DNA from 4 places in the Paenibacillus sp. JL3B1040 genome. Region 3 is predicted to be linked to each of the others. Evidence: riboswitches for the same ligand, from Rfam matches in the RefSeq annotation. Region 3 holds a riboswitch; each other region holds the start of a gene.
What was found. Region 3 has a riboswitch for cyclic di-GMP ahead of ACZF99_RS21380 (anti-repressor SinI family protein). Riboswitches for the same ligand answer to the same signal wherever they lie in the genome.

Region 1: another riboswitch for cyclic di-GMP. It lies ahead of ACZF99_RS10390 (transglutaminase-like domain-containing protein); the one in region 3 lies ahead of ACZF99_RS21380 (anti-repressor SinI family protein).
Region 2: another riboswitch for cyclic di-GMP. It lies ahead of ACZF99_RS18475 (Hpt domain-containing protein); the one in region 3 lies ahead of ACZF99_RS21380 (anti-repressor SinI family protein).
Region 4: another riboswitch for cyclic di-GMP. It lies ahead of ACZF99_RS19585 (sensor histidine kinase); the one in region 3 lies ahead of ACZF99_RS21380 (anti-repressor SinI family protein).

What each region holds. Positions count from the first base shown of each region.
Region 1 covers NZ_CM169317.1:2,333,525-2,340,976, reverse strand. Annotated here, with positions in the region: gene ACZF99_RS10400 (SpaA isopeptide-forming pilin-related protein) at 1-2,131, opposite strand, end outside; gene ACZF99_RS10395 (hypothetical protein) at 2,306-2,770, opposite strand; gene ACZF99_RS10390 (transglutaminase-like domain-containing protein) at 2,987-3,793, opposite strand; cyclic di-GMP riboswitch class I at 3,809-3,887, opposite strand; gene ACZF99_RS10385 (MFS transporter) at 3,981-5,369, opposite strand; gene ACZF99_RS10380 (LysR family transcriptional regulator) at 5,510-6,391, shown strand; gene ACZF99_RS10375 (DUF5957 family protein) at 6,397-6,603, opposite strand; gene ACZF99_RS10370 (multicopper oxidase family protein) at 6,634-7,452, opposite strand, start outside.
Region 2 covers NZ_CM169317.1:4,094,996-4,102,447, forward strand. Annotated here, with positions in the region: gene ACZF99_RS18465 (chemotaxis protein CheW) at 1-141, opposite strand, end outside; gene ACZF99_RS18470 (chemotaxis protein CheA) at 166-1,485, opposite strand; gene ACZF99_RS18475 (Hpt domain-containing protein) at 1,466-2,287, opposite strand; cyclic di-GMP riboswitch class I at 2,431-2,516, opposite strand; gene ACZF99_RS18480 (FMN-binding protein) at 2,676-4,901, opposite strand; gene ACZF99_RS18485 (WIAG-tail domain) at 5,263-7,452, opposite strand, start outside.
Region 3 covers NZ_CM169317.1:4,671,717-4,679,168, forward strand. Annotated here, with positions in the region: gene uvrC (excinuclease ABC subunit UvrC) at 1-1,539, opposite strand, end outside; gene trxA (thioredoxin) at 1,684-2,001, opposite strand; gene ACZF99_RS21365 (YqzM family protein) at 2,272-2,427, shown strand; gene dnaI (primosomal protein DnaI) at 2,524-3,477, opposite strand; gene ACZF99_RS21375 (DnaD domain protein) at 3,515-5,059, opposite strand; gene ACZF99_RS21380 (anti-repressor SinI family protein) at 5,269-5,442, opposite strand; cyclic di-GMP riboswitch class I at 5,482-5,566, opposite strand; gene ACZF99_RS21385 (hypothetical protein) at 6,005-7,452, shown strand, end outside.
Region 4 covers NZ_CM169317.1:4,338,751-4,346,202, forward strand. Annotated here, with positions in the region: gene ACZF99_RS19580 (response regulator transcription factor) at 1-273, opposite strand, end outside; gene ACZF99_RS19585 (sensor histidine kinase) at 161-1,690, opposite strand; cyclic di-GMP riboswitch class I at 1,796-1,881, opposite strand; gene ACZF99_RS19590 (GNAT family N-acetyltransferase) at 2,695-2,907, opposite strand; gene ACZF99_RS19595 (hypothetical protein) at 2,962-3,147, opposite strand; gene ACZF99_RS19600 (hypothetical protein) at 3,300-4,574, shown strand; gene ACZF99_RS19605 (hypothetical protein) at 4,694-5,329, shown strand; gene ACZF99_RS19610 (hypothetical protein) at 5,749-6,075, shown strand; gene ACZF99_RS19615 (hypothetical protein) at 6,117-7,452, shown strand, end outside.

The DNA.
Region 1 (7,452 bases), 2.3 Mb from region 3:
TAGCGACGGCGTTATTTCGGCTATCCAACACCAGCTTGTTCACCTGGATCGAACCGTCGAGATAAGACTGGTTGCCGGTGTAAGTATCTCTGACCACGGCATCCTGAATATCGAATAAATTGTAGTTGACGTCGATCTTCCAGGTGATCGCTTTATCCTTAGCGCTGTAATCGCCTATTTTATTGCCGTTTTCAATCGTATAGCTTTGAGCTGTGACACTGGCCGACTTGAGAATTGCCGTTTGTTGCACACCGGCTTCTTTCCAGTCAAGCGTAGCCTCATTGCGGTACCGGTTGTCCAGAGGCATTCCCATTGTCGGATCAAAGGTTGTGGTGAATGTGAACACATGCTCTGAGTTAATCGTGATGCCCGACTTCAGTTTGAGCACGAAACCTTTTTCATAATCCGGATCATCCGCGTTGGCTTCCAGTTCGAAATCGTCCTTGTGAGCACCGGTGATTTGCAAACTGTCAGGGACCAGCTTCATAAATCTACCTGCATAGTTCTCCGTAATGACGATGTCCGACATGTCCTTCAGGTCGGAATTGAGAACCAGCTTCCACTCGATTTCCTTCTTGTTGAAATCCTCTTTGTTTACGCTTTTCGCAAAAATATTTTCGCGAATGCCTTGTTCCGCCGATTTTATCATGCCATTTTTGAGTTCGACCGAATTGGTGATCCGGTCGTTCGCATAAACGCGGTTAATGGATTCCGTCTGGTATTCGATATCATAAGCGCTGTTGATACCTTGATTGAACTTGAACTCGAAGCCATCGGCCGTCTTGGTGACGGTGTACGCCGACGAATCGATAGGTCCGGTACGATTTACGACCTTCCCGCTATCATCAAGCTCAACTTCATATACGCGAACGTTAACTTCGCCCGCCTCTTCAACCAAACGCTGCTTCGTGGTATCAAACTGATCTTTGAGCCACGCGACATTCGGTTTGTTGGGATCGGCCGGATTAAACGGCTCCAGCGTTTGCTGGTTATAGTTGTACTCGATTTTCCAGGTAATGCGCTGGGTCACCGGATCGTAAGCTTTACTTACCTTGTTCAACGGCTCGTTAAAGCTGATTCTCACGCTTCCGGCAGCTTTGCTATCCTCGATATTGTCGCCGGTAAGCACTACTTCGTTGTTATAAGGTCGGTTGGTAAAAGGCTCTGCGGTTGGCGCCTCTACACTCGTCTTGTACTTCACTCGGTAGGCTTCATGGATATCGCCCAGCGAAATCGGAAACGCCGTTTCCGTACGTTCCACAGCTCCCTCTTTGACCGATCCGTCAATCTGCACCTGCAGTTTGCGAATTTCGATCGGGCCAGCGAGTTCTAATCCTGCCGGCAAAGTATCCGCGAGGACGGCATTTTGGATCTCCTTCTCGCCTTGGTTGAAATCGATCGTCCACTCGATTTCGTCGGAGTTAAAGCCGTTTCGGTTTGCCTTCCCCGATTTTTTCAGCTTATCCTCGGCCGTATTCGCAAAATGAACATCGATGATTCCCAGCCCGTTGGAACTAAAGTCAATCTGCTGCTCTAAGCCATCCCCAAACTTGTTTTCGTCAAAGCTGACCCACACGTAAAAGTAGCCTTTCAGCTTTTGCCCGACAATACTGTCGTTAAAAGTAAAAGTAACTTCCCCGTCGGGTTCGACCGTATACTCTCCAACTTCACCATCCAGATCGCCTGTCAATCGCTGCCCGATTTTAAATTTGTCAGGCAATTGAAAAGTAAAGGTAGAGCCGTCCCCATAACCGTGGGATTCATTCGGGAAGCTCCATGTGTAAATGACAGCCACTTCATCCTTAACCGCCGGCCGGATATCCTGAATCCGATCCCCCTTGATAACTAAATCTCCGGTAGCCGGATCATATTCGGGCTTTTGATTGCGAATTTCCGCGTTTGTAATAAGATTATCCGTAATGACCGGACTCACGGAAGCCGCGAGCAGGATGTTTGCTCCCTGCCGCCCATCAGGGCCGTAAACCGCGTCAGTGACCGTATCCGTGGCGCTGACGGCGGCATCGCTCGGGGCTCCTTCCGAATCGGCGCTGGCCAGAGTGGCTCCCGCTCCGAATGTCCCTTGAAAAACAAGAGCAGCAGCCATAATGATGGCCATGAATTTGCGTTTCATAAGTCGTGTTTTTGCCTCCTTTTTTCTATCGATATCGATGTGTTCAAACGACGCTTCTCCCTACCTCCTTCTCGAAACGTTGTGGTGGGCAACATGACCATCGTATTTCAGCATTCTAAACAATTCCTCGACAATCGACCAAATAAAGCCAAGTCCCCTTGGTTATAAGTGATATTATTCATTGACTTGACCGGCGTTTTTCGCCCGATAACTCTGTCTTTCTTGGGTTTTTACGGTATAGAAATCCATAAAATTGTTTTTTTTCACCGCTTCCACCAACCAGCAGCAAAAATCGCGAAATTCGTCAACCTCCCACGTTCGGCCATCGCGGTAAACGATCCGGGGATAGGTGAAGCTCAGCTTCATTTCGCCGTTCCATTCAAAGCGAAACCCGATTCTCCATTTCTGCTGGTGGAGCCAAAATCGAAACGGCTGCTCCCGCAAAAGGTAAACCTGCCCGTTGCCAAAAAAAACGGGGCCGTCCGGCGTCGCCACGATTCCGATTCGATTTTTCCGGTAGTTCATATAAAAGCCTCTTTGCCGGTATCTTCTCAGTTGCTTGGTCAGTTCGATCTCTCGAAAGGTATCCAGCTCCATGCCGCGGGAACCGTCCCTAAAGTGAGCGACAACATTCATCACCTTGAACCTCTCCCTGCTTGGCGTGCTTTGTTGTGACATACGTTTGCAAGGAGTATAAACAGGGAGTCTATACAACTTCTGAACAATCCTGATCGGTTGGCGGGAATCGGAGGAACGGTGAACGCAAAAAAGCCGCTTCGACACCCGACCCGGCAAACAGGATCGAAATGTCAGAAGCGGCGCGTATTCCGCAACCGGCGTGATTGGGTTCGCAACTTAGTATATTTTCTCGGCCTTATATTTCGCGGGATCTTTGATCATCGTATAAGCGGTCGTCGTTCCTTTCCAGCCCGCGTCCGCCGTAGTATCAATCGTGATCCAGCGACCGTTTGCATAAACCTCGTTCCAGGCGTGATAGGTACTGACATAATCCGAGGTCCCCATCACCAATTTGGCCGGAATCCCTACGCTGCGCAGCATCGCCGCGAACAAGGAAGAGAATCCATAGCAAATGTCCTTCTTCCGGGTCAGCGTCCGGTCGAGATCGGGCAGGTAACTGGAGGTGGCGCTGAAGGCCAAGCTGTCGTCGTACTTGATGGTGCTGGTGACATAATCATAGATGATCTGAACTTTTTCCTCGGTTCCGACCGCGTCTTGAATCAACTCGTTGGCGATTTTCGCCGCGCGGCCGTCCGGTTCCCAATTTACGTTTTGCGTGGAATGCAAAAACACCTGCTTCTCGTCCTTCAGTTGCAGCTTGACCGTGTCCTTATGGACCAAACGGTACGTTGTCCCTTTAAGCTGTTCCAAAAGACTGACCGCATACTCTCCGTTCCCCAGTTGAAGCGGAAACGTCTCTCCGTTCGTTCCGGGTGTTAACGTGTAGGTGTATTTCTCCTCGCCCTTGGCGATCTGCAGCTTGGTTTTGATCTTCGTCTTAACGTCATAGTTGATGCGGATCGCTCCCTGATCCACCATGGTTTTATCGATCCAGCCCGGGGTTTCCGCCCCTTGAACCGGAATTGCGCCGGCTCCTCCGAACCCAATAATGATCGCGAGCGTTACGGATATCCACTTTCTCATGACAAAAAAACTCCCTTCGGTAGCTGGCTGCCAAACTATCTTAGGCCCTATAGCTTTGCGTCCCTGCCTTTCGACAGGTTTGCCTTTATCGGATAAAGCTCTTTAGAAGTTGTATCGGCACAGATCATGTCATTTGTTAATCCGGATTCATCCTACTCGGCTCCAAAACCGTCTTTTATGCAGGTCTTTAGACCTGCCTCATTATCGATTCCTCCTTGCGGGATCGTCCGACTCGACTAAAGAAAAAATAGTAAAAAAGAAGGATTCCGATATGAAGCACTGCCAAAACCATGTAGATATTGCCATACACGGCAGAGCCCTCAAACGGATTCAGCGGATTCCAGTGCGACGACGAGCCGTGATCCACGGCATGGCCGTAAAGGCTGGTCGAAACCGCGCCGGACAAAAAGCCCAACATGGACAACAGACCCATGCCTACCCCGGTCTGCTCTTTGGGCAGCGTGCGGGAAATCGTGTTGGACAACGCCAGTTGCATGAACATTTGCCCCACATTGCCCAGGATCAGAATCGCCGCAATCCAGCCCGCCGCCGCCCCGGACAGCACCGAAATCAGGGCAAAACAGCTGATTAGCAGCAGGGAAGCCACATAGATGACGAAGGAATTGCCCTTGGCATCCGCCAACTTGCCCCCTTTGCGGCCGAGGATCGCCGAGGCAACAGCCCCGGGCACCATGGCAAATCCGATCCAACCGGCAGGCAGCCGATTCACCTCGGCCAGCAGCTGCGGCGTCAGGAACGGCAGCGCATAGCCGATCCCCATGACCAGCACCGACAACAGCAGACCCAGCGCATAGCCCGTGTTCCGAAATAATCGCGGATCCACGAACGGTTGCGGAGCTAGGCGGATCCGCCATAGAAACAGGAGAAACCCGATCAAACTGCCTAAATAAAGCTCCCATCGCCCATAGGTTACGCCGAGCAATAACAGAGTGACCGTGATGCCCAGCACCCCTCCGCCGAGCCAATCGATCCGAACGGCCCGAATCGGCTCATCGCTGAGGTATTTGCGGTAGAACGGCAGCGTAAACAGCATCAGCATCGGGATGCAAAACAACCATCGCCAATCGACCAGACTGACCAGCAGCGCGGATACGACCGGCCCAATCGCGCCCCCGATCGCCAGCCCCGTGGCTGTAATTCCCAGCGCATATCCGCGGCGCTCGGCAGGAAAATGCCGCACCGGAATGATCATCGCGGCTGCGGGAACCACCGACGCGCCGGCCGACTGCAGCACGCGGCCCAGCAAGACCATCCAATACGCCTGAGCCGACAATCCGGTCATTGAACCCAAACAAAACAGGATTAACCCGAACGTCAGCAGTTTTTTCAACTGAAAAGCATCCGCCAGCTTCCCGTAAATCACGGCGCCGATGGCGTAAATCAGAGCATATGCCGTCGAAACCCAACTGACTTGAGTGACGGATAAGCCGAATTCACCTTTGATTTCAGGGAGCACGATATTAAACATCGTTGCCCCCATGGATGACAAGATCATGGTAAACGCCAAAATGCGGATCAGCTTCTCGCGTGCCTCGGATGAATCGGCATTTTTCATCGTATCGTCCCCCCTATCGATTTCCTCACAAGTTATTGTAGGATTGAATATTAATAATGAAAAATATATATTAATTTATGTATTCATAACCTAAAGGATATTAATCATCAAATTCCCTTAAGAGAGGAGTTGTCATCCGCATGGAGTTGCTGCAATTGGAGTATTTTCGCACGGTCGCCCATTTGGAGCATATGACCCGAGCCGCCCAAGAGCTGCATATCGCCCAGCCGGCGCTCAGCAAAACGATTGCCAGGCTCGAGGAGGATTTGGGGGTCCCGTTGTTCGATCGGCAAAATCGTCAGATTCGGCTGAACGCCTTCGGCAAAGCCTTTTTGAAAAAGGTCGAGACAGCGCTGGACATCCTGGAAGAGGGAAGGCAGGAGGTGGCGGATCTGGCGGGGATGGAGCGCGGCAGCATCCATTTGGCCACGAATACGCTGGGACGCATTACGGCTGCGCTCGGGGCTTTCCGCGAAGCTTATCCCGAGGTGAACTTCCGCATCCTGCAGACGTCGCCGGCATCCATTGCGGAAATGATCGAGCTGTTGGAGAAGGGCGAGGTGGATCTCTGCTTCACTGCTTCCTCGCTTGATCATCCGGGAGTGCGAGAGCTGCCGGTGCTGGACGCCGAGGTGTTTCTCGCCGTCCCGCCCGGCCACCGGCTGGAGGCAAGCAAAAGCGTCCGCCTCGAGGACGTGGCGGACGAACCTTTCATTGAATATAAAGCGGGCCACCCGTTTCGCAAGATCAACGAAGCGTTTTGCCTGGCCGCAGGCATTCGCCCCCGCATCGTCTGCGAGGTGGATGAACCCGGCGCGCTTGGCAGCCTCGTCTTCGCCGGACTGGGCGTCGCCTTCGTTCCGGCATGTCGGAAGGACGAACGTCCTCCCTACTCGATGCTGCGGATCGAAAGCCCGGTGTGCCGGCGCGTTTTCTCCGTCGCTTGGCTGGAGCGCCGATATTTATCCGAAGCCGCGCGCCGGTTTCGGCAGTTTCTGGGCGAATATTATAGCGGCGCGTAAATGTCTTAGCGGTTCCCGCGGCGCGAGGTCCGCTTTAGCACCAAGATGCCGGCCAGCGCCGCGGTGACGAGCGGCAAATATTTAATGCCTCTCAGCCAGGAGAGGTCCCCTCTGAACAAGGTGACCGCGGTGATGGCGATCAGCTCGCTGAGCACCAATCCGCCGATCAAACCGCCGGCTAGCGCCGCGATAAGCCAAAGTGCTTTTTTCACTTAAATTCCTCCTCCATCTTCGCTGATTGGTTAATCCGGGAGATTGCCCGATTTGGTGCCTACGCGAAACGGCGTAGTCACCCCTTCGTAGTTCACCATCATCGTCATCCCGTTGGCGGCATGCCCCAAATTGTGGCAATGTTCCATCCACAAGCCGGGATTATCCGCTTTGAAGACCACTTCATATTCTTCGCCGCTGAACAGGAGCACGCTGTCCGCATAGATGGGGCTGCCCGTCAGCGGCTTGCCGTTCTTCGTCAAGATCTTGAAGAGATGTCCGTGCAGATGCATCGGATGCGGACCACCAAAGGTATGTTTGAAACGGATTTTGATCCACTCCCCTTCCTTGACTAGAAGCGGCGGAATTTCATGAAACTTCTTGCCGTTAATATCGAGGACGCCGAGCTTTAGATCGTAAACCCGGTCGAACTTCATGTCCGCGGTAATCCCGTCCGCAAGCGGCGTCCCGTAATCCGTGAAATCGAATGACGGCGCGTCTTTGCTTAGCGGCTTCGGCTGGGGCCCGCTCCCCAACAGAATGTGCCAGGCTTGATGCTCTCTGTTGTACATTTTGACCTGCCCGCTGGTCGGCATCGTGAACAGCACGTCGTATCGCTGGCCTCCGCCGATCGGAATCCACTCTTCCTTGAGAGCCTCCGGGCCGTTCAAGTCCTGCCCGTCGATCGAGATCACCCGGAACTCCGCACCGGCCACCCCGATCCACTGCACCTCGCTATAGGCATTGATCAGCCGCAGCCTTACCGTTTCTCCGGGGGCTGCATCGAGACGTAAACCATCGGCTCGGCCATTGGTCAGCTTCAGCTTATCGTTCAGCAATTGCAGCGTGAC
Region 2 (7,452 bases), 580 kb from region 3:
AATGGCCTGAATTCCGATGATTTCCGTGACATACCGGATTTCGATGCCGTATACGTCGGTTCCAATCAGAAAAGTAAGGAACTTTCCCGACTGCGTATCGTCCTCTTGCTCTGTTTGCAACTGTGCGTTTGGGTCTGTCATGGCCTCGTTCTCTCCTTTATTTTTTTAGGATGTAAGAGCAAGTCCGCCAACGTCGAGGATGAGGCTGATGCTTCCGTCCCCAAGCATCGTGCAGCCTGCCAACCCCCGAATGTTGCGGATTTTGCGGATGTAGGACGGCAGGCTTTTCACGACGACCTGCTGTTGACCGAGCAATTCGTCGGCAAAGATGCAGAAGGTCCGATGATCCTGCTCCACCATGATCAAAATGCCTTCCTCCATATCCGTAACGTCGGTCGTGACTTGAAATCGTTCGTACAAGCGGAGTACGGCGTAACACTGCCCCCGCACCATCACCATTTCGTTTCCTTCGGGATCGACCACGACGCTGCTTCGATCAGGCCGGAACGACTCCTTGATCGCCGTGGTCGGGATCGTATATCGGGACCTTCCAACCTTGACGTTCATCCCGTCAATAATCGCCAACGTCAGCGGGATGCGAATCGTGATCGTCGTTCCCTCGCCTGCGGCGCTGTCGACGGAAACGCTGCCGCCAACGCTTTCGATATTCCTCAGCACGACGTCCATGCCGACACCGCGGCCACTGAATTCGGTAATGACCTCCTTGGTTGAAAACCCCGGCAAAAAAATCAGATTATAGATGTCGCGATCGCTCATCTCCGCTTCTTCCCGAAAGATCAAGCGGCGCTCCCGGGCCCGTTGTAGGATTTTCTCCCGGTTTAATCCGCGACCGTCGTCGCGAACGAGGATCAGCACCTCGCCGCCGACGTTTTTGGCTTCGAGCGTCAGCGTGGCAGTCTCGTTCTTCCCGGCAGCAGCCCGCTCGTCCGGGACCTCGATGCCATGATCGATGGCGTTGCGTACCAGGTGCATGATCGGATCCGAGATATGCTCGATAATATTCTTGTCGACTTCCGTATCCTCGCCGACCAGTTGGAGCCGTACGAGCTTCTCCTGCTTCCTGCACATATCCCGGACGATGCGGTGCATTTTCTGAAACGTGTTCACCAGCGGAACCATCCGGATGGACATGACCTTATCCTGAATTTCTCCGGTAATTTTGCGCAGTTGCCGCGCCGCTTTCCGGAACTGTTCCAGCTCAAGGCCCGCCAATTCGGGATTTTGCGTGACCATCGATTCGGCGATAACCAATTCCCCAACCAGGTCCATCAACTCGTCCAGCTTGGTCAAATTTACGCTGATGAAACTGGACTGCTGCGTAGTTGCGGTCGAAACGGGCGGCTTGGCCAGCGATTGCGACTCCTCCGGCGGAAACGACGCGACGCCGGAGGCTCCGGGGGACGGCCGCTCTTCGACAAGCGGCGGTTCGATTGCGGAGTTGCTCTCAAGAATAACCTCCGGCATGGAATCCGCCAGGAGCGCGGGTTTCCGGCAAGTCCCCGCGGGCTGTATACTCGCTGATCTCAAGATGTTTGAGACAAGGAGCTTGCGAAAGATAGGCGGTGATGGTTTCGGCGCTTTCCCCGTTGCGGAAAAACAACTGAAACCCCTGCTCCTTGATGATTCCTGCGGAGTCCAGGTTGCTTTCAATGTCATCAGGCCAGTAGCTGAAATGCTCGGTCCACTCCTTCAGACTATGGACCACCTGGTATGCACGTACATTTTCCATATTGTAGTCGTCGTCGAAGAACAGGACTGCTTTCAAGCGGGCACCATGTGCGGCGAGGGCGGTACTCTCGTCCAGGCTCCCGCTGTCGGCTTGTTTGGAGACGGGAGCGTCCCGCCCGCCGTCATGCCGGTGCTTAAGCTCTTCCAAGTGGTGGCGGATGCTGCCCATCAGCGGCGCACAATCGCCGTCGGGCGAATCGCCCTGCCTGATCTTATAAAGCTCAAGCTTGATAGAGTCCCCACCTTGGAGCACCAAATCGGATAATGCCGAATAATCGGTTACTCGGGGTTGATGTTCGCGGATATAAGCAAACAGATCCTCGATGACGTGAGACAATGCCGCAATATTGTCGAAGCCCATCATCGTGGAAGAACCTTTGATCGTATGCATGATACGGAAGATGACATCGATCGCGGCGGAGGAAAACGCATTCGCTTCCTCGCATTCCAAAATGCACTGCTCCAGCTGTTCCAGCAGTTGCGAATTCTCGTGAAGATATATCTCCAATAAAGGATCCGAAGCACCAAATTCTCCCATGATATGTTCTCCCCGTCACATCAATTTTCGACAATTTTACTTATTATTCGACAAATTCTTCGTACAAAAAAACTCTTTCTCGAGAAAGCTGCATTTTCGAAGAAAGAGAACTGTTTGAAAGATAGAATCGCATCCACAAGTTACCATGAAACCCGGCTGCCCTGGTAACGGTTACGTTAGGCCCGTGGCTTTGCGTCCTTGACTTTCGGCAAGTTTGCCCTTCTAGTAAAATTGCTATTTTTTAGTTAATTTATACTAGCATGCAAGGACAGAAGTTGTAAACTAGGAATTTTAAATTTCTCCATGCGCACGAACAAAAGCCCCCTCGAACGATTCGAGGGGGCTTTACGCACCAAGCCTTTAGGCTTGCCAAATCCGGCAAAAGCGATTATCTGCCGGCGTTCTCCAGCGCATTCTTCACGGCGTCCACCACTTGGGCAGAAACGGCTTTCATGCCCTCCGTATCGCCGAAGGCTGCCGGACGATACCCGTATTTATGCAAGGCTCCTTCGGCAGTCGGCGTTTCGAACTCCGTCTTGACGGCTTTCTCGTCGACGGTCAATTGATCTTCCGTCTTGATTTTCCCGTTCGCGTCAAGATAGAACACTTCCATTTTGAACGGCACGTTGTTTTGCACCGTTACCATAACGTAAACGGATTTGTCTTTGTTGATCCCGGCAAAAATGCCATTGATGTAGGCTGTTTTGTACGACTCGTTGATTTCTGCCTTCTTATAAGCATTTTCGACGGCCGTTTTCAAAGCGGTACTGCTGCTGGTTGCGCCGGATACCACATCGACCTTCGCCGCTTGCTCTCTCGTTCCGGCAAACAGCAGATCGCGGGTCAAGATCGGGATCGCTCTGATAACCTCAGGATAAGCTGAATCTCCGCGGTCAATCATATTTACCCCAACGCGATACAGCTTCAGACCAACGATGACGCCGTTGCGTAACGTAACGTCGGCACGGTTCGTCCCTTTGTCATAAGCGTCGCCAAAGGCGGTGTAGGTGCCGTCTTTGTAAGTACCTTGCGTTGTTGACGCGTTGTTCAGCAGGTCGGCAAATGCCGCTCTGGCCGCGAGGGACAAGTCCTCTTGAAGTACGATCGGCGTCATGTTCACGCCTTTTTGGGTCAAGCCTTCGTTCAGTTGAGCAACAACGGTTTGTTGCTCTTCCGTCAGCTTGTCGGCTGCGATCAATTTACCATCTGCACCAAACAGATGTACATTTACGTTCGAAACTTGGTCCGCCTTGATGTCGGCCAGAACCAGCAGTTTGGACAGGTTGTCGACACCGGCGAAGGTGCCTTCAAAATATTTCGCTTTGCCCGACACTTTCAACGCTTTTTCAAAAGCTCTTTCCACGGCCACGTTCCAGCTGTGGCTACTTTCGGTTGCGCCGGCAATCGCGTCGACGCCGTCGCTGAAGTTCTCGATGTACGAGCCGTTGGCGAGCAGTTTCGCCGTCATCGGAGCATTGGCTTTCACCACATCGGCATATGCCGTGTCGCCCCGATCGATCAGGTTGGAGCCCAGTCTGTACAGCTTCAGGTCAACCAGCTTGCCGTTGCGGATGTAGACGTCGGCTCGCTCCACGCCTTTATCGCGCGCTGCGCCGTAAGCGGAATAGAACCCGTCGATGTATTTCGAATCGTTGTTTACTTTCGCATTTTGCTCCGCGTCCCAATAAGCGTTCACAGCCGCCTTAAACTCGGCTTCCTGGCCTTTGGGTCCTACGGCGTCCGTCCCTTTCGCCAGCAGCTCGGCAGCGATGGATTTCACCAATGCGGCTTGCTCTTCGGTCAGGTTCGCTTCTTCGACGGCATTGCCGCTGGCGTCAAGCGCATACAGCTTGACGGCCGTACGCTTCGTCGCGTCGAACGTAACGAAGATCATATATTTACCTTCCGGATCAACGCCCATGTGCTCGCCGGCAAAATAGGTTACGCCCTGCGGTTTCTCTTTCAACGCTCTTTGGAAAGCGCGATCGACGGACAGCTTCCAGCCGTCGCACGAACGGGTCGCGCCGGACACAACGTCCACTTTGGCTGCCTGCTCCTGCGTTTTGCCAAGCAGGTTGGTCTTCATCGTCTCATAAGCATTCCAGAGACCGCTGTAATTGTTGCGGACATCTCTATCGATCAGCTTAGGGCTCGTTCTGAGCAATTCGATCGCAGCGACCTTGCCGTCCTTGATCGTGACTTTTGCTCCTTCGGTCCCTTTAGAATAAGCGTTTCCATAAGTGACGTACACACCGTCGGCATAAGGATTCTCTACCGGTTTAACAACCGGAGCGGTTGTTTTGGCAGGCGTTGTCGTTTTGCTGGGTGTTGTTGTTTTGCTGGGTGTTGTTTTCTTGCTGGGTGTTGTCGTTTTGTTAGGTGTTGTTTTCTTGCTTGGGGTCGTTGTTTTGCTTGGCGTAGTCGTCTTGCTTGGCGTCGTTGTTTTGCTTGGCGTAGTCGTCTTGCTTGGCGTTTCTTTGACTGGCGTTTCCGTTTCCGATGCGGCGGATACCACGTCAATGCCGGTCAGTTTGTAACCGGATACACCGACAGTAAGCGACAAGGATGATAATACCAATGTTGCGCTTACCGTTAGGCTAATCAGCTTTTTCAAATGCGATCCTCTCCCTTGTGAATTTCACCAAGCTATGTAAATTACATAACCTGCTTCTTCTTGATGATATCGTCTCTTTGTTTTTCGACTGTGCTCGGAAACGATACACCGCCTTCCAAGCGACCCACGCCCCTCCCTCTTGCACGATGTCTATCCCGAAAACCGCACCCCACATCATCGTGAATGATTTCACATAACAGAGCAACAAAAGCTGCGCGGTTTCCATTAGATACTAGGTAATTTGGCGCAAAAAAGCTGTACGCAAAATCACACAGCCTGAAATATTTGTCACTCCATCTATGGGAATACGCAGAAAAACAGCCGCCGGAACGATCCGGCGGCTGGCGCATGATACGTCGTCCTACCGAACGCTGCCGATGGCCATCCACGTCACAAACCCGTAGTTGACGCTGCTATCCTTAAGTTTGGAGATCGCGATTACGGCCGATTCGGGCGACTGCTCCTTCAGCGAGGCGTAATACGCGGAGTGATTGGTCATGACAACGATGACGTAGTCGGATGAATCGAACGGAGCGTCGAAAGCGATCGTGATCGTTGTCTCCTCCTCATGGCCCTGCAGCAAAAATGCGGACATGCCGAACTGCAGCTGTGCCGGCTGGCCCGGCAGGGTTTGAACCGGAGTGAAGCTTAACTGCCGCACCCCGACGGCGCCCGGCTGCAGATGGCGGGTACCGACGGCTTCGTCGGTCAGTTGGCTGCTCCCGACCGCATCCGCTGCGAGGTGGACGTTCCCTACGGCAGCTGCCTGCAGATGATCGGCCCCCACGGCGCCCTCGGCCAATGTTCCGGCATCCACCGCGCCCGGCTGCAGATGCCCCCGGCCGATAGCGGACGGGCGGATGTCCTTGCCGCCGACGCCATCCTCGGGCAGAAGGCCGCGCTGCTGAATTTCAGAAGACAAATGCCATACGTTTACCGCTTCGAGCGAGATATGGTGGGCATGAACCGCCGCATCGCTCAGATGCCGGGACTCCACGCTGTCCGCCGCCAAATTTGCCGCTTGCACCACGTCTGCACTCAAGTGCCGGCTTTGCACGGCCTCCTCCGCCAGATGTTCGCTTTGCACGGAACCCCTCTGCAAATGGCGCGAGTCGACCGCGCCTTCGCCGAGGTGGTGTTCCGACACGCTGCCTTCCGCCAAATGCCCGCCTTGCACCGCACGAGGAGCCAGGTTCCGGCCCTGGACGGACGCCTCCGCCAGATGGCCGTTTCGTACGGAACCCGCCTGCAAATGACCGCTTCCGACCGCCGCATCGCCGAGCGCTTCGGCACCGACCGCGCCGGCCTGCAGATGCCGGCTTGCGATGGACGCCGGTTGCAGGGCTTCCCCGCCGACGCCGCCGGCGGGCAGCAGCCCGCTTTGCCGCAGCGCGGGGGTCAAATGTGTGGCATTGATCGATTCGGCGGCGATATGATAGGGGCCGATCACCGCTATGCCAAGATGGCGGTCGGTCACGCTGCCTTTGGCCAGATGCTCGCTCTGCACCGCATCTTCAGCCAAGTGTTGGCTTTGTACGGCCTCCTCCGCCAGGTGGCCGCTTTGCACGGAAGCCGCCTGCAAATGGCCGCTTCCGACCGCCGCATCGCCGAGCGCTTCGGCACCGACCGCGCCGGCCTGCAGATGCCGGCCTGAGATGGACGCCGGCCGCAGGGCCTCCCCGCCGACGCCCGCCTCGGGCAGCAGCCCGCTTTGCCGCAGCTCGGCGGACAAATGCGCGGCGTCGATCGCCTCGGCGGCGATATGGCGGGAACCGACCGCCGCGTCGCCGAGGTGGCGCTCCGTCACGCCGCCTTCGGCCAAATGCGCGCCAAGCACTGCGCCTTCGGCCAAGTGCCCGGCAGTTACGGCGCCGGCCCGCAGCGCCCGCGACGTCACCGCCGCGTCGGCCAAATGACCCGATTTGACCGCACCGGACCGCAGATGAGCGGAGGCGACCGCTCCCTCGGCCAGATGCTCCGCCTGCACGGCACCGGCGGCCAACGCCTCGGACCCGACGGCGCCTTCGGCCAAATGTGCGGCGTTCACGGCTTGCGCCGCCAACTTGGATCCGGTCACGCCGCCCTCCGCCAGCTTCGCGGCCGTCACCGACAGATCGCCAAGCTTATCCGTCGTTACGCTTTCCGGCGACAGTTTCAAACCGGTGACCGCATGATCCTGGAGATGCGGCGAAAAGACGACGCCAATGCCCAGATGCTCCTCCCGAACCGCGCCAGCCCCAATCTGGCTGCGGTTGACGGAACCCGGCGCCAGGTGCCGGGCCTGCACAATGCCCAGCCCCAGATGTTCGGCCGTAATTTGCCGTGCGCCGATGGCCGCCTCCGTCACGGCCCCCGGAGCGATCGCCCGGCTCGTCACGCTGTCTTGCTCCAGTTTGTCGGCCGTGACGCTCCCCGGCTGCAGGTGGTCCGCCGCAACGGCCCCTTCCGCCAGGTGCTCCGCGGTCACCTCGGCGACCGCCAGCTTCTCGCCGGTCACCGCGGAGTCGGCCAAATGCCATTCCTGTACCGCCTCCGCCGCAAGGTGACCGCT
Region 3 (7,452 bases):
GCTGTCGCGGGGGAGAAGAACCGGCTCCGGCGGGTCAAACGCCATCAACTGCGCCGTTTTGTGCTTGGCGTCCTTCACCAGCCCGCACACCGGGATATACAAGCCCAGCTCGTTCTCCAGCACGTCGGTAGCCGCGGAGATTTGCCCCTTGCCCCCGTCGACGACGATCAGATCGGGACGCGGCAGATTCTCCTTCAGCACCCGCTCGTAACGGCGGCGGATCACCTCGCGCATCGTCTCGTAATCGTCCGGGCCTTGCACGGTTTTCACTTTATATTTGCGATATTCCTTCTTGGCTGGCTTGCCGTCGATGAAGACGACCATGGCCGAGACCGGGTTCGTCCCCTGGATGTTGGAGTTATCGAACGCCTCGATCCGCGACACCGACTCCAGGCCAATGGCCTTGCCGAGGTTCTCGGCCGCCTTCGACGTCCGCTCCTCATCCCGTTCAATGAGGCGGAACTTCTCGTCCAGCGAGACGCGCGCGTTCTCCTCGGCCATCTTGGTCATCTGCCGCTTCAAGCCGCGCTGCGGCACCAGCGTCTTGACGCCAAGCCACTCCTGGAGGGCTGTCGGGGCATCGAGCGCGCCCGGGTCCTCTTGGTCCTCCGGCTTCTCCGGCAGCAGAATCTCCTGCGGCAATGCCGGATTATCACTGTAATACTGCGTCACATAGGACATGAAATCGCCGTAAGCTTCACCGAAGAACGGAAAGACCGACGCGTGCCGTTCGATCATTTTCCCCTGGCGCATGTACAGAATCTGCACGCACATCCAGCCCTTGTCCACGGCGTACCCAAACACGTCGCGGTCCTTGGCGTCGTTCACCGTAATCTTCTGCTTCTCCATTAGCGCATCGATGTTGATGATTTGATCGCGCAATTCCTTAGCCCGCTCGAAGTGCAATTCTTCGGCCGCCTCGTGCATTTTGCGCTGCAGCTCCTTCTTGATCTCCTCATGCCCACCGCTAAGGAAAGAGGTGATTTCCTGAATCATCGTTTCGTACGTTTCCTTCGCCACCTCCTGCACGCAGGGGGCGAGGCATTGGCCGATGTGATAGTACAGGCACACCTCCTTGGGCATCACGTTGCATTTGCGCAGCGGATACATGCGGTCGAGCAGCTTCTTCGTCTGCTGGGCCGCGTACGCGTTCGGATACGGACCGAAGTATTTCGCTTTATCTTTAAGCACCCGCCGGGTGACTTCCAGCCGGGGATGCGGTTCATTCGTAATCTTGATATAAGGAAAAGTTTTGTCGTCCTTGAGCAGGATATTAAAACGCGGATGATGTTCTTTGATCAGGTTGCACTCCAGAATGAGCGCTTCCATATTGCTCGCGGTGACGATGTACTCGAAGTCGCGTATCTCGGACACGAGCAGTTGGGTCTTGCCGTCATGGCTTCCCGTAAAATAGGAACGGACCCGGTTCTTTAACACTTTGGCTTTCCCGACGTAAATAATCGTGCCGTCCTTGTTCTTCATCAGGTAACAACCCGGCGAATCGGGCAACAGCGCCAGCTTATGGTGGATTCGCTCCATCGCCTTCTCATAACTAGGCGTTTCGTCGGTCGGTGCGTCCAAGGCTTCTCCTCCTTTCTCCTCTCCAGGTTAACGCAGAAAACGCCCCCGGCCCAAACCGGAGGCGTCATCCAAGGCGTCAAGCGACGCGCCTGATCGCCTGGATTATTGATGTTTCGCGATCAGGTTTTTCAGCGTGTCCTTCGAGTTCAATCCGACGATTTTGTCAACCGGTTGACCGTCTTTGAACAAGATGAGGGTAGGAATGCTCATAACGCCGAAACGGGAAGCCGTTTCCGGATTGTCATCCACGTTCAGCTTGGCAATCTTCACCGAATCCCCTACTTCTGCGGACAATTCCTCCAGAATTGGAGCGATCATCTTGCAGGGACCGCACCAGGGAGCCCAAAAATCAACAAGAACCGGACCTTGCCCTTCGATTTCCGCGTTGAAGGACTGATCGGATACATTCACGATAGCCATGATTATTTCCTCCTTATTGGGGTTGCCCAGTCCCGCATAAAGATCTGCAGGCACTCGAACAACCGGATAGTTGGACAAAAAAGATGCAGACTGCCTGGAAAACAGCTGCCGAACCCATTATACCACACTCCACTGAAAAAAAGAAAGTGCATGATCACGCCTTCTTTACAAAGTGAAAAGGGTTTGGTTATACTAAGAATAACCTGAAAATGAATTGTCTATGACATATTTCATTGACGAGACGATTATTTCTTGAGGAGGCCCGTCGCCATGGATGCTAACCCGCATGCGAACGATCCGCGGCAACATATCAACGAAGAACCCCGCAACGACTTGTTTGATTTGATGAACGGCTTTTTTGGCATGTTGACGTTGATGGCCGTGATTTTCTTCGGCATGGTCATCATCAAATTTATCGCCAGCTAAGCTGGTCCGGCGGTAACAAAACCCGTGAATTTGACGAAAGAGCCGGGCCTTCCCCCGCAAGGGAAGCCCGGCTCTTTTTCTCTGCCGTTATATCTTCTACGCCCGACCGCGCTTATTTGTCCCGTTCACCTGGACGACGTCGACGAACGGGGCAATCCGGTCCATCAGCCGTTGGCCTTTGTGCCGCTCTTCCCCGTCCTTGTTCGTGAAGCTCAAATGCTTCTCCAGCGCGTTTAGGGAATAATTCGACGTGTAGAACGTCGGCTTGCGGTTCATCCGGTAATTCAGGATCGCGCCCATCACATGGTCGCGCACCCATGGATTCAGGTTCTCCGCACCGATATCGTCGAAGATGAGCAGATCCACTCGCTTCATCATTTCCACCGTATCGCGCAGCTTGTCGCTGTCCTGCAGCATGTTCTTCAGCTCTTCCACGAATTCCGGCATGTAGACGATGGCGCCGGAATACCCTTCCTTAGCCAGCTCATGCAGCAAATAACACATCAAGAACGTTTTGCCGGTGCCGAACGGCCCTTCCAAATACAGCCCTTTCGTTTGGAGGCCGGACTCCTTCGCTTCTTCAATGTAGCGAAATACCTGGCCTACGGCCGGAGCCCTCAAGCTATCCTTGGCCATGATTTCTACCGCATTGTAGCCTTCTTCCAGCGCCCGCTCATCCACGTAAAAACTGTGAATCCGTTTCTTGACGGACAATTCCCGTTCATACTGCAACTGCTTGGAGCATGGGACCTGCCGGTCCACCAACTGCGGGCTGCCACCCACCTGTTCGACCGTCAATCTCGTGAAATGGCCGGGGAAATCATTGGGGCAGTGCGCAAGCCCCGGGCAATTGGCACAGTGCTTGCTGTCGTTGACGTATTGATACAGCTTGGCCATTCCGCGCGTCAGTTGCTCCTGCTCCAGCTCCGGATGGCGATCCCGAAGTTCCCATACCAGCGGGTCATTCAGCAGCCGCGCGGTCAGTTCCTCCGAGCGTTGTTTGAGTTGCGTGTTCTTCATCTGGGTGAGCAGTTCCCCAAGGGATTCCATCGTGGTATGTCACCTTCCTTCCCCAAGCCAAACGGATTCAGACTTCTTTTTTGTGCTTTCCGGACTGCATGCGCTCCGCCATTTTAATCAATTCGGCGAACTCTTCCTCGGAAACCGTCGGCTCCGCCCCCGTCCGCTCCACGATCGGAATCTCCGGCTTCGGCTTGGCCCCGCGGCTGCCGTAGGCTCGCGCCCGTCCTCCGCCGGAAGCGCCGCCGGACGCCTTCTCTTTCACTTTATCCTTCACTTTCGACTGATCGCGGATATACTGCACCGCCTGCTCATATGTGCTGATCTGCTTCAGCAGCATGTTGGCGGCGATCGCGTCGATGAAGTTGCGGTTAATTCGTTGCTCCCCGCCCGAAGTTAACAGCGACATCAAATAATGGATGAGCACATTGATCACTTCGCCGGGCAGTTTATAATTGAGATCGATCTTCTCAAAGATGTCCAGCAGATTGTCCGGAATCGTCCCCGGAAAAAACGTCTTCAGCAGCCGGGTATACGGCTCATTGCGAAGCATCATATTGTATTGGTGAATATCGCATTTGCTTTGGAATTGCGGCGGCACATCGACGTAATACTCCATCTGCACCGCGACTTCTTCCGCCACGTTGCCGGAGGAAGAGGCCGCCTCCTTCGGCTGCTCGCCGCGCAGCGCGACGATTTTGCCGAAGGCGACCTCGCGCTCCTCCTGGCGCCGCTTCCCCTGCCGGAACTGCAGATTGGCCTTATGCTGGAGCTCATCCAGCAGAATTCCGCCGCCCGGCTCGAATACGCCGTCTTCGTCCAGCAACCGGCACAAATCCTGCACGCTCAAATCGTATTTACGGGCGACAAAATTCACCACGCCCATCCCTTCCGGGTCGAACCGGAGCGCCTCGACGAACGCTCGATTCCGCGATTCCCGCGGAAATCGGAGGATGATGTCCGCGTAGTTGATCGATTCCTCATCCATGGCCAGCTTAAGGCCCGGTTGTCTGGCAATCGACGTCTCGGCGATCGCCTGCTCCAGCTCGTAATCGATGGAATGCGTATTCAGCTCGAAAATTTCGTAAAACGGTACCGTAATATTCTCCCTATTCAAGCCAAGGCCGGGCCACGCCTCCGGCTCCTGGCGGAACAGTTGCTCCCGCAGGGACAACACCGCGAATTTGCCGATCTTGTCCCGCAGCAGCAAGGTCAAATGCTGGGTCCGAAAAAATTCGGCCGGAGCCAACGGGGCCTGCAGCTCATATTCGTACATATAATCATCGCTGTCCGGGACATACAGCCGATTCGTCTGAAGCAGACCTACCGCCTCCAGACGGGAAGCCTGCTCGATCAGGAACTTCCTTCCTTTTTCGCTCGGGTCCAGGCCTAGGGTCAAGAACAGCTTCCGCTGCTGCTCCAGCTCCGAATATCCAACCTGTTCCTGGGGAATCTGGTCCGCCAGCAGACGGTACAGCGAAATCGCAAACGCCCCGACCATCGGCTGATAGACCAAACCTAGCATCTTGCCGTCAACGGGACTGAGACCGAAGTCACGGTATACGCAATAACGGTGATTTTCGGTAAAATGCAGCAGGTTGTTCATGCGCACGGCTTCATCGCTCCTTCCCTATCACGCACCAATAGACTTCCTCTATTTTAGCATAAAAGACATCGTCCTGAATCGCCCCCAGCTTACAAAAATCGCCCTTTTTCCGCCTGCTCCGCTCCGGGACAACGTTTTACGCACGAATAGACAAAAAAAAGAACCGTCCCTCTTCCGACCGGGGACGATCCCTTACTCCCTCTTCCTGCTTTCAGTTACTCATTATGTAGGTGCCACTCTGCCGGTTTGGATCGATCTCCGGCCAAGAAGCGTCTGACCTCGTCAATGGATATCCCCGCCTCCTTGGCCATGGCGAGCAAAACCACCCACTCCGGATCGACGTTACCGGGGTACCGATCGTAAACAATAACCTGGGCGGACTTCTTCAACAACAATCTCCTCCTAAGATCATTATTTTGGTTTTGTCCCCAGGCAGTCCAGCCATCCTAGTATCGCTACCTTAGATCTGAGACTTTGTGCCCCTGCTTTTCAACAGGTTTACCCTTAACTGGTGCTTTGTTATGCCAATGGATCACGGGCTTTTGAGTCAGCAGCTCTCCTAGACCCTATTATAACGGCGTCGTTTTGAAAAGTATGTCACTCTGCGTAGACCGGGCCGATCGTTTTCTTGGAAAAGGATAGCTTTTTTTGTTTGATCGCTTACGATCTTGTCATTTCCGGCAAAAAAATAACCTGCTGCCGTAACAAGGACTGTTCGTTTCCTATAGTGAACAAAAGGCTGTGATATTTCGTGAATCAGGCAGATTTTTAAAGATAATCCAAGATAATCGTTCTTTATTAAGAACAAATCGCCGAATTCGTGAGTTTCCTTTTTTCGATTGTTTCGGGTATATTCGAATCACGGAATTCGTTCTTTATAACGAACGTAATAACGAACATTTGAACCCTCCCCAGAAAGGAGCGACTATTCTGCGAAGAACCCGAGCTGAAGTGATCCGCAAATTACGTAAAAAGCGGAAGAAACAAAACATGGTCAAATCGCTGCAATCCGGATTCATTCTCTCGACGCTGCTCTTGTGGACCTCCCAGCAGGTCGGGACCACTTTCGGCGAATTCACCAGCGTACGCGAGGACAACTCGGAGATTAAGGCATGCCGCGTGTTTCCGAGCCAAATCGAAAGCCAGCTTGCGATTTTGGCCAAGCATCTGGAACGGGCCGCAACCTTAAAAGGAAAACTTATCGGCGCGACCCTGACCCGCGCTGCGATAGATACGACGATCCCTGCGCCGGCTCCGGTTCTGTCGGAAGCGGGCGTCACCGCCCCTGCTTCGCCGGCTGCACCGTCCGCAACCGACGCGGTTTACTCCGGCGGCGAAGGGTCCGGCGGCTCGGAAGCGACCGCGGATTTCTCCGCAAGCTTGCAGTTGGAAGCCGCCGCCGATAGGTTAGCGGCGCAAATCAGCGAACTCCACGCCACGATTCAGCAGATGCAGCGGCAGCAAGCCCTGAACCAGTCCATTTGGCAGGAATTGCAACAGGAGCTCGCCGCTGCCGCCGCCGTGTTTCACGGGTTGTTGACTTCGCTGATCGAATTGGAGCCGAATTGCGCCGAACTCACGCAAACCACGCTGCTTGATCGCCTCGAGGACCTCCTGAAGGGCAGCGGGCTGTCCGGCCCGCTTCGCGGCACGCTGCAGGAAATGCTGGGCTACTTGCGCTCCATCCATGCGTCCGCCCCGGCCCTCTCCGTCGACGGATTTGCCGCCGTCGCATTTACCGGTCCGTTGGCCGATGGCGATTCCGCCTTAAACAATCCGGTTGACGGCGAGGCGCTCGCTTATTTTGAAAGCGTGCAGGCCTCTCTGGAATCGGCGATCGCCGGTTTATCCGCCGAGCTCTCCAGCCTCGAAGCGCAGCGGTCCAGACTGTTGGCGGAAGCGGAGGCCCAGCGGCTGGCCGAGATCGAACGGTTGAAGCGGCTGGCGGAAGCGAAAGCCCAAGAAGAAGCGGGGCAAGCCGAAGATCCGGCGAACCCGGATGAGAACGCCGACCCAAGCGGCGGCGAACCGCAGCAGCCCGGGGAGGAGCCGCCGGCGCCGGACGAACCGACTGACGGCGAAGTCCCTCCGACGGAGGGCGACTCCGATAACGGAGCGGTTCAACCTCCTGCGGAGGACGATAACGCTGCGGAGGAGGACGCTAAGGACGGTAACAAAGCGGACGAGGAAGCTTCCTCCGACGAACCGCCGCCAGCCCCCGGCGATGCTGCCGAACATGGTCCTTCGCCGGAACAGCCGGATCCACCGGTTGGCGAAGACCCTGTTGCCCTTCCGCCGGATGCGCCGACAAGCGGTGACCCGCCGACGTTGGAACCCCCGCTGCCTCCCGTACAGCCGGACCCGTTGGAGGATCTCGTCCTGACGAAGCCGGAGGAGGA
Region 4 (7,452 bases), 330 kb from region 3:
ATAATTGAAAGCACCGTTGCCGAACGCCTCAGAAACGATCCCTGCCTGATCTAATACTGTAAGCATGATGACTTTCGCATTACTCATGCTGCCAATCTCGAGCGCCGCGTCAAGCCCGTCTGCCTTTTTCCCATCCAGCACCACATCCAATAGCACCACATCAATGTCTAACATACTGACAATGCGAATTGCATTGACTTTCGTCTGAGCCGTTCCGACCAAAAACAAATCCTGTTCCCGATTCACCGTTTCGGATATATATTCGTTCCACACCGGATCGTCTTCCACCAATAGTACTTTGATCTTGCTCATGGTCTCCCTCCCATCGGTTCAATGACGGTGAATGACGAATGACTCTTTGGATGGGAAAATGAAGCGTAAATGACGTACCGATTCCGATTAGACTTTGTACCTCGATGGACCCCTGATGGTGTCGCATGACTTCATGACTGTAGAATAACCCCAATCCATCATTCCCTTCGTTCGATTTGGTTGTAAAGTGAGGTTCAAATATATATGGCATGGCTTCCGGAGCGATGCCGCAACCGGAATCACGAACGGTAATATCCATCGTTTCTTGCGAGAGATTAGACGTTATAGTCAGACACCCTCCTTCGGACATCGCTTCAATGGCATTATAGAAGAGGTTCTTCATGACTTGTTGCACGTGAACAGAATCACAATACAAAACAATCGATTCATCCAATTTTTTTCGGACTTTAAGATTCTTGCTGCAAAATTCTCCCGCCAAGCTATCCAATAGTTGCTCAACGAGTTCATTTATAATACATGACTGCTCGTATAATACCAACTGTTGTGATGAATGACGAAAACGGAAAGCTATTGCTATTATCCGCTCGGTTGCATCGATTAGATGAGATGTGTCCCGATACAATTCCTGTTGCTCGGTTTGTTGGGCAAGATTAAATATACGTCTGGCTGCGACCTGTATTTTTCCCAGTTCACTTTTTAAAGCATGATAGAATTGAAATATAAGCGGAGTGTTCCCATATGGTTCTTGGGGTGTAGATTCCAATCGGATTCGGACACCCAATACACCGTAACGAACAACAAATACATAAAAGCAAATGCATACTGCCGTTAAAACAGCACGTTTGGTATCAAAGGGCGGATAGAATCGGAGCAAAGGCAGAATATAATCGAAAAGCAGTACAAAACTGATCGACGGTACAACAATCCAACAGACCACACGGTGTTGCTGTCTGATCCTCTCATCAACTTCACGGTATGCCAACCTCAAGCATGGCACTGCTGCGGTAGCGTAATAAATCATCGCCCAGAGCGGTATCGGATGTGTATCACGTGAAGCCTCTGAAGGTAGAAGAAACATGATCAGAACCGGGATCAGTGCCCCAACGATTGTGGAGCGCTTCCAACCCTTTCGCCGTTGAAACCATCCCGCATAGCTCAAGCTGAACATCAACAACGAATAAGGAGGCATGTACAAGGCTAAGAAGTAAAAAAACTCTTTTACCCATTCCAGTCCGGCTATAATTGAATCGTTTGCCAAAGGGACAATTGCGGGAATTATCTTCTCATCTATGGCGATAGTCAACTCTCCAAGTACAGAGAAAAAAGCGACTGAACCGGCCCAACGATTTGGCTCGCTTCTCGGATTGGTGAATAGCAGAATGGCGGTCATCAACAATAATGACAATACAAGCACCACTTCAGTTCCCTCCCTCGATGAGGTTCCTCGGCTTATTCGGAATCGGACATAGACGACAAAAAAGACACGTACCCTAACGTGCCTTTTCTCCAGAAGCCTGCCTTTTAGGGTAACCCGGCGATCATAGCCTTACGGCCGCAGACCCGTGGCTTTGCGTCCCCGTCTTTCGAGCGGGTTTGCCATTTTTCCTTCAGCTCATATTTATTTGGACAACCAATCGGAGATTACTTCATAACCCATTCGTCCATGGCGATGATCGAATCCCTCACCTGACCACTATAATGTCATTTAACAGCCACCAGGTGCTACTACCTAACATAGATTCGACATCAAAATCCCTCCCTCTTTTCAAGTCCTTCATTAAGATAAGCAATAGAAGCACAGTTTCGACCGAAAAACGGACCTTTGTCCTAATAACAAGCGGGAAGATATAGTCCAAATTCCTGTCTAATCCTCGCTTTATAGACATATTATACTAGAAGATTCCAGCTTTTGCGAGAATGGAGTTACAAAACTTTCCTTATTTATTTTCATCTCGAAATCGTAATATCCGAATTGGAAATATGGATTTCGAACAGCAGCGACTTTTCGTTTTCTGTAACATGTGCAAGCATTTGTTCATAAATTAGAATCAAAGCAAATCACCTGCTTTATAACCCCTTGCCCTTTTCGCTTGGGGTTCTTCTTTGTTTTTCTGTAACAGGCCATCCGTGCGGAGTTTTCGAAGAACTCCAAAGTCCTGCGAATCTGGCTTTGTATCAAAAATGGTAAAAAGGGCGTTTGACTATAGGCATTCGCCGGATACGGTCTAGGTATCTAACCATAGAATGATGCTGTAAATCAATTCGAAATGGGAGTGATCAACCGAAACCAAGTTCTAGGTTAGCCAATAATTTGTTACGAGTATCGGAATATTACAGAAATGATCAATGTAAGCATTAACTCCCCCAACTCTCTCGAAGTTGGGGGTACTTTTTAGATCTAAAATATACTATAAAAAGTAATTATGATCTTACTAGCAGTAAATGATAATCAGGCGACGCCTCTATTTTGAGAACCTCTTGAATAATTGGACTACTAGGGACATTAATGAAACCCATTTTCCTTGCCAATCCAATACTCGCCTCCGTGTTAGCATTTTCGATACAAATTCGTTCAAAACCTTTGCTTCTGGCATAATTTTTTAACCATTCGATCACTATTGTCCCAATCCCCATCCGCTCAGGGGCCAATGCAATAACACCAATAATCAGGCTTTGATAATAGACACCTTAATGGAAATAAAGCTCTGAACGTAAGTCTAGTCTAACTTTTCCTTCGGCAGAATTGATTTCAACTTTTCTTAGCGACCTTCCACCTAAATAATTTTGTACTTCGACCTTATCAGAGGTCAACTGTTCTAACAAAAGACGTAAACCATCAAAATCAGTATCTGGTATATCAAATGATTTTAGCATTGTACCATCCTCTTTCTTAATATTTTTCTAAACTTCAATAGGTATATTTCTATGCATAACAAACCCTTCTCTCTTTCAGTTACTACACCAGAAAGGATTTTTACTAACCATGTCGAAATTGGTAATTTAATCATAAGATAAGGATGATGGACATGGGAGAGCGTATCTTACATTGTGGAACTTCTTTGGAAAATTATTATACATGCGTCAATCAACAAGTAGCCGGCTTTACGAAAAGAGTCGCTAACGTGAATGACCGGGTCTATATTGTAGTGAAAGTAGGAAATAAATCACTATGCGGAGCTCGCGGTAAACTAAAAGAACCTACCGATTTTCGGCCTTGGAAAGACAGCGATCAATATCCTCAATGTTTCACTCTTTGCGAAATCGAATACTGCCAACCGTTTGACATCAGCATTCTGGAGCAAGCCGGTGGAAAGTATTGGAGCCTCAAATATGTGCAATCCGCAAAAACCATAACCGATGAGACGGCTCTGCAGTTGCTTCAGACTGGCTTTGAACAAAATCGAACCAATGATCTGTTCAAATTCGAACAGCCTTTTACGATTAACTGCAACGGTAACCCTTCTGATGCTGAAGAGTGGTCCACGGATGAGGTGACTGAAGAAAATTACCAAGAAGTCTTGAACACTGTTCCCGATGTTAAAATCAACATCACGAGCACCTATGTCACGGTCAAATTTGAGAATGAAACAGACAAAATCAAAGGACTGGAGCCGCTGGTCAACGCTAACTTTTATCATTTATTCGATGATTTTTCCGAGCATCGGTCCGTGCTTATCCCACAAAACAGAATGTTTATGACTGCCCCTAAAAAAGATGCTAATAACAAAATGATCGCTGGGATCAGCGGTTACCCAGATGCAGTGCTCGTCCGCTTCATTCCCGATAATAAAACGATGCCCATTCAAGTTAACTTAATTGAATACGAATGTTATGGACGATACAAAAAAACACGTTTGGAAAAATTCGAGCATCTAAATGGACACATTATCCCGCAGCTAATGCGGTTTGCATCCACTTTTAGCATTGCTACAGACACGAAAATCAGAGAAGATACAATTCATAAGTGGTCCGGAAAAATCATCAAATACATCAACGAGGATGATTCGATCATGTCCAAAGCAGCGACGTGGATGCACGAACTGGACCCCGAAATCAAAGAACAGAACATTTCATACAATCTTCACAGCTTGCTGGACAAGGCATTCCGTTCTAATTTAAGGATCATTTTAATTATAGATGAATTAACCTCCGAGCAAAACGAAACCATCAAAAATATCATCAACTCATTCAAATTGGAAAATAAGAAAAGCACCGACTTCTTGAGCTTCGTAGTCAAACTGCAGCAAAAAATCGATTTGCTCAACAATACGGAGGAATACGCTCTTTCACTTCAAAAGTGACTGGAAGTAGCTGAGATCGTTTTTTTCTGTTGGAATATGAGAATTGACTTTACCGGTAGAAGATCATGCCCCAAAAAATGGCACGAGCCGTCAGGCAACGTGCCGAAGGAGTTAGAATGATGGAGAATAACAAAAAAGTATTTGTACCTGATGATAAAGGGAATAAGAAACAAGGGATTGACCTTGGACATTACACGCATATTCGTGCGTATCATGCCTGTCGTCCTATTGATATGGAAAGCTACTTTTCAGAGGGCATAAAGCCTTTTAATGTAGAGGAAATGCGTCAAATTGCCACTGCCACATTTGGAATATCAGTAAACACAGTTATGGATTACGACCCTACACTGCAACCTTCCGATTCCAAGCATGTCTATTTCAGCTTGTTTAAAAAAGAACTCCTGGGCGAAAGCGGACACTATTTATGTTGGGGGAGTGAATACCTTGCCGCAATTGCTGCACAATTAGATAAAGACATATATGGGAAATATCACGATATGCTATCCAGTACCGGAATCCCCACTATTTTTGTTTGTGATGTCCCGCTAGAATTATTGCCTCAATGGCAAATAGACGATATATCTGAACACTATGATCCTCATGACAGTAACTCTGCATGCTGGATTTCAGAAAGGTTAAAACCTGAATATATTGTTGCTCATGAACATCCTTCAAAAATATATAACCCTGTCCAAAGAAGCCAGTATATAAATAAACAAACCCACTGCAAATGGTGCGTCCCTGTGCAAAAGTAGCATCGGGCCAGATTGGCCCGATGTCTTGTGACTATACTTTAAAGATAACCTCTTTCTCGACTAGTGAATAGACAAAATCCTGAATATCTCGATAGATTATATTTTGAGGATTAAAGACTAAATTAAGAACATAATGCGCGGCTTTTCGCGACTCCCACTTATTTAGGTCATATATGGAGAACTTCATATCTTTTTCTCGATAGGAGAAGCTTCCAAGACGATTCTCAGCAAAGCCAAACTCATCTGGATACACAGACATGACCGATGCTAGGTATTCTTCTCGTGGTTGATGAATAAGAATTTTCGAATTTCGGAAATATTGTACGAGAAAGTTTATGGTATACCGAAGACCAATATCTTTCTATAGATTGTCGCCAGTCTGATTGTGACGTCGGAACCGGATCAAGGAGGTGAAACGTATGGTGAAGTATTCGGATGAAGAGATCAGAAATATCCCCAAAATCACAATAAAAATCGCTGCAGATTATTTGGGTATATCCCCGAACATGCTGACACTCGGCATGCGCAACGACTTGTTGCCCATCGGTTTTGCGGTCCGCAACGAAGACCGCTACAGAGAAAGTTGGTCCTATACCATCGTGCCGGAACGTCTCATTGCTTATAACCACGGAAAAATCAATGCTGTCCAGGTCGAGAATATCGAGAAAAATTTGAATACGATTATTAATCAATTCGAGGAAATGAAACGGGACCTGGTTTTTCTATTAAGCGAAAACGAGGGATAGGGGGAATCAAACAATTTGACGCTATTCTCGCACCACAGACAGTGAATGAACCGCTAAAAGAAAGTGCTGCGGCGGGTACTGCTGATGCGGAAGAAGAAAATCAACAAGCCATGCAAATAGAACAGGAGGTCATGTCTGAGCCAAAGGCTCGCATTTCTACTGTTGCAAAGAGCTTATCCAAGGAAGGGAAGGAGGTGAACGCTGTGCCAGAGCATTCGGAGATCGTAATAACACGTAAGCAATTATACGATGAAATCTGGGAAATGTCTGTCGCCGGAGTAGCCAAAAAATATAATCTTCCCTATGCTCATCTAATGAAACAGATTAAGGAAGCTGGCATTCCGATTCCTCCGTCCGGATACTGGACCAAGCTCAATTTCAACAAGCCTGTAACCAAACTGGAACTACCGGAACCGGCGGATGAGAGGATTTTCATTTACAGAACCGTACCGGCCGCTCGTAAAAAGAAACATCGAGCGATTTCTGAAAAGGATTCCGTTAGAGCGGAGATGGAAACAGCTGTCGGCGAATCTTCACCAACGCTTGAATCTTCTGTGTTACTAGTCGAGGAACAGACACCGTCCGTTTCAGTAGACGATACCAGCGAATCTACTCAAACGGTCGGACAACCTGAAACGTACGAGCAATCTGGACAAACCTACAATATTTATGACAGAGAAACCTTGTACAAAGAAGTATGGATGGTGCCGGTAACCGAAGTAGCGAAAAGATATGGTGTCTCGGATGTTGCGATCCGTAAAGTCTGCCAGTCCTTTGATATTCCCACACCTCCGGTCGGATACTGGGCCAAGCTTCGTGCGGGTAAACTGGTTAATCCAATACCACTCCCGATAAGCAGCAAGCCCGCTAAGAAATCAGGCGTAAGAACCGGAACTGAGTATACACCTCAGATTGAAAAAGAGACTCTCGCATTTCTGAATGAGAAAGAGAGAACAGTCGTGCTTTCCACTGCAACACAAATCAGGATACCTAACGAAAACGCGAAGATGCACCCAACAATTGTTGCTCATCGCAAAGAAGTCATGGAATGGAAAAAAAAACGCAAAGAACAAGAAGCAATAGGCTTCAATCGGCGTGCCAAGGATTCTCCTCTCTTTCTTGCCGACACGGTGTCCGAAGAAACATTACCTCGGGTGTTACATATAATTGATGCGCTAATCAAAGCCATGGAGCCGTTAGGATGTTCGCTTACCAGCGATCTTAAATTTATAGTCAACGGGGAAACTGTCTCTATATCGGTTTCAGAAGCGCAAGACGAGGTCAAGCATATTCCCACGAAAGAAGAAAATATGCAGCTTCTGAAATATGAGGAAGACAAGCGCCGCAGTTCATGGGCGTCAAAGCCAAAAATCAGAA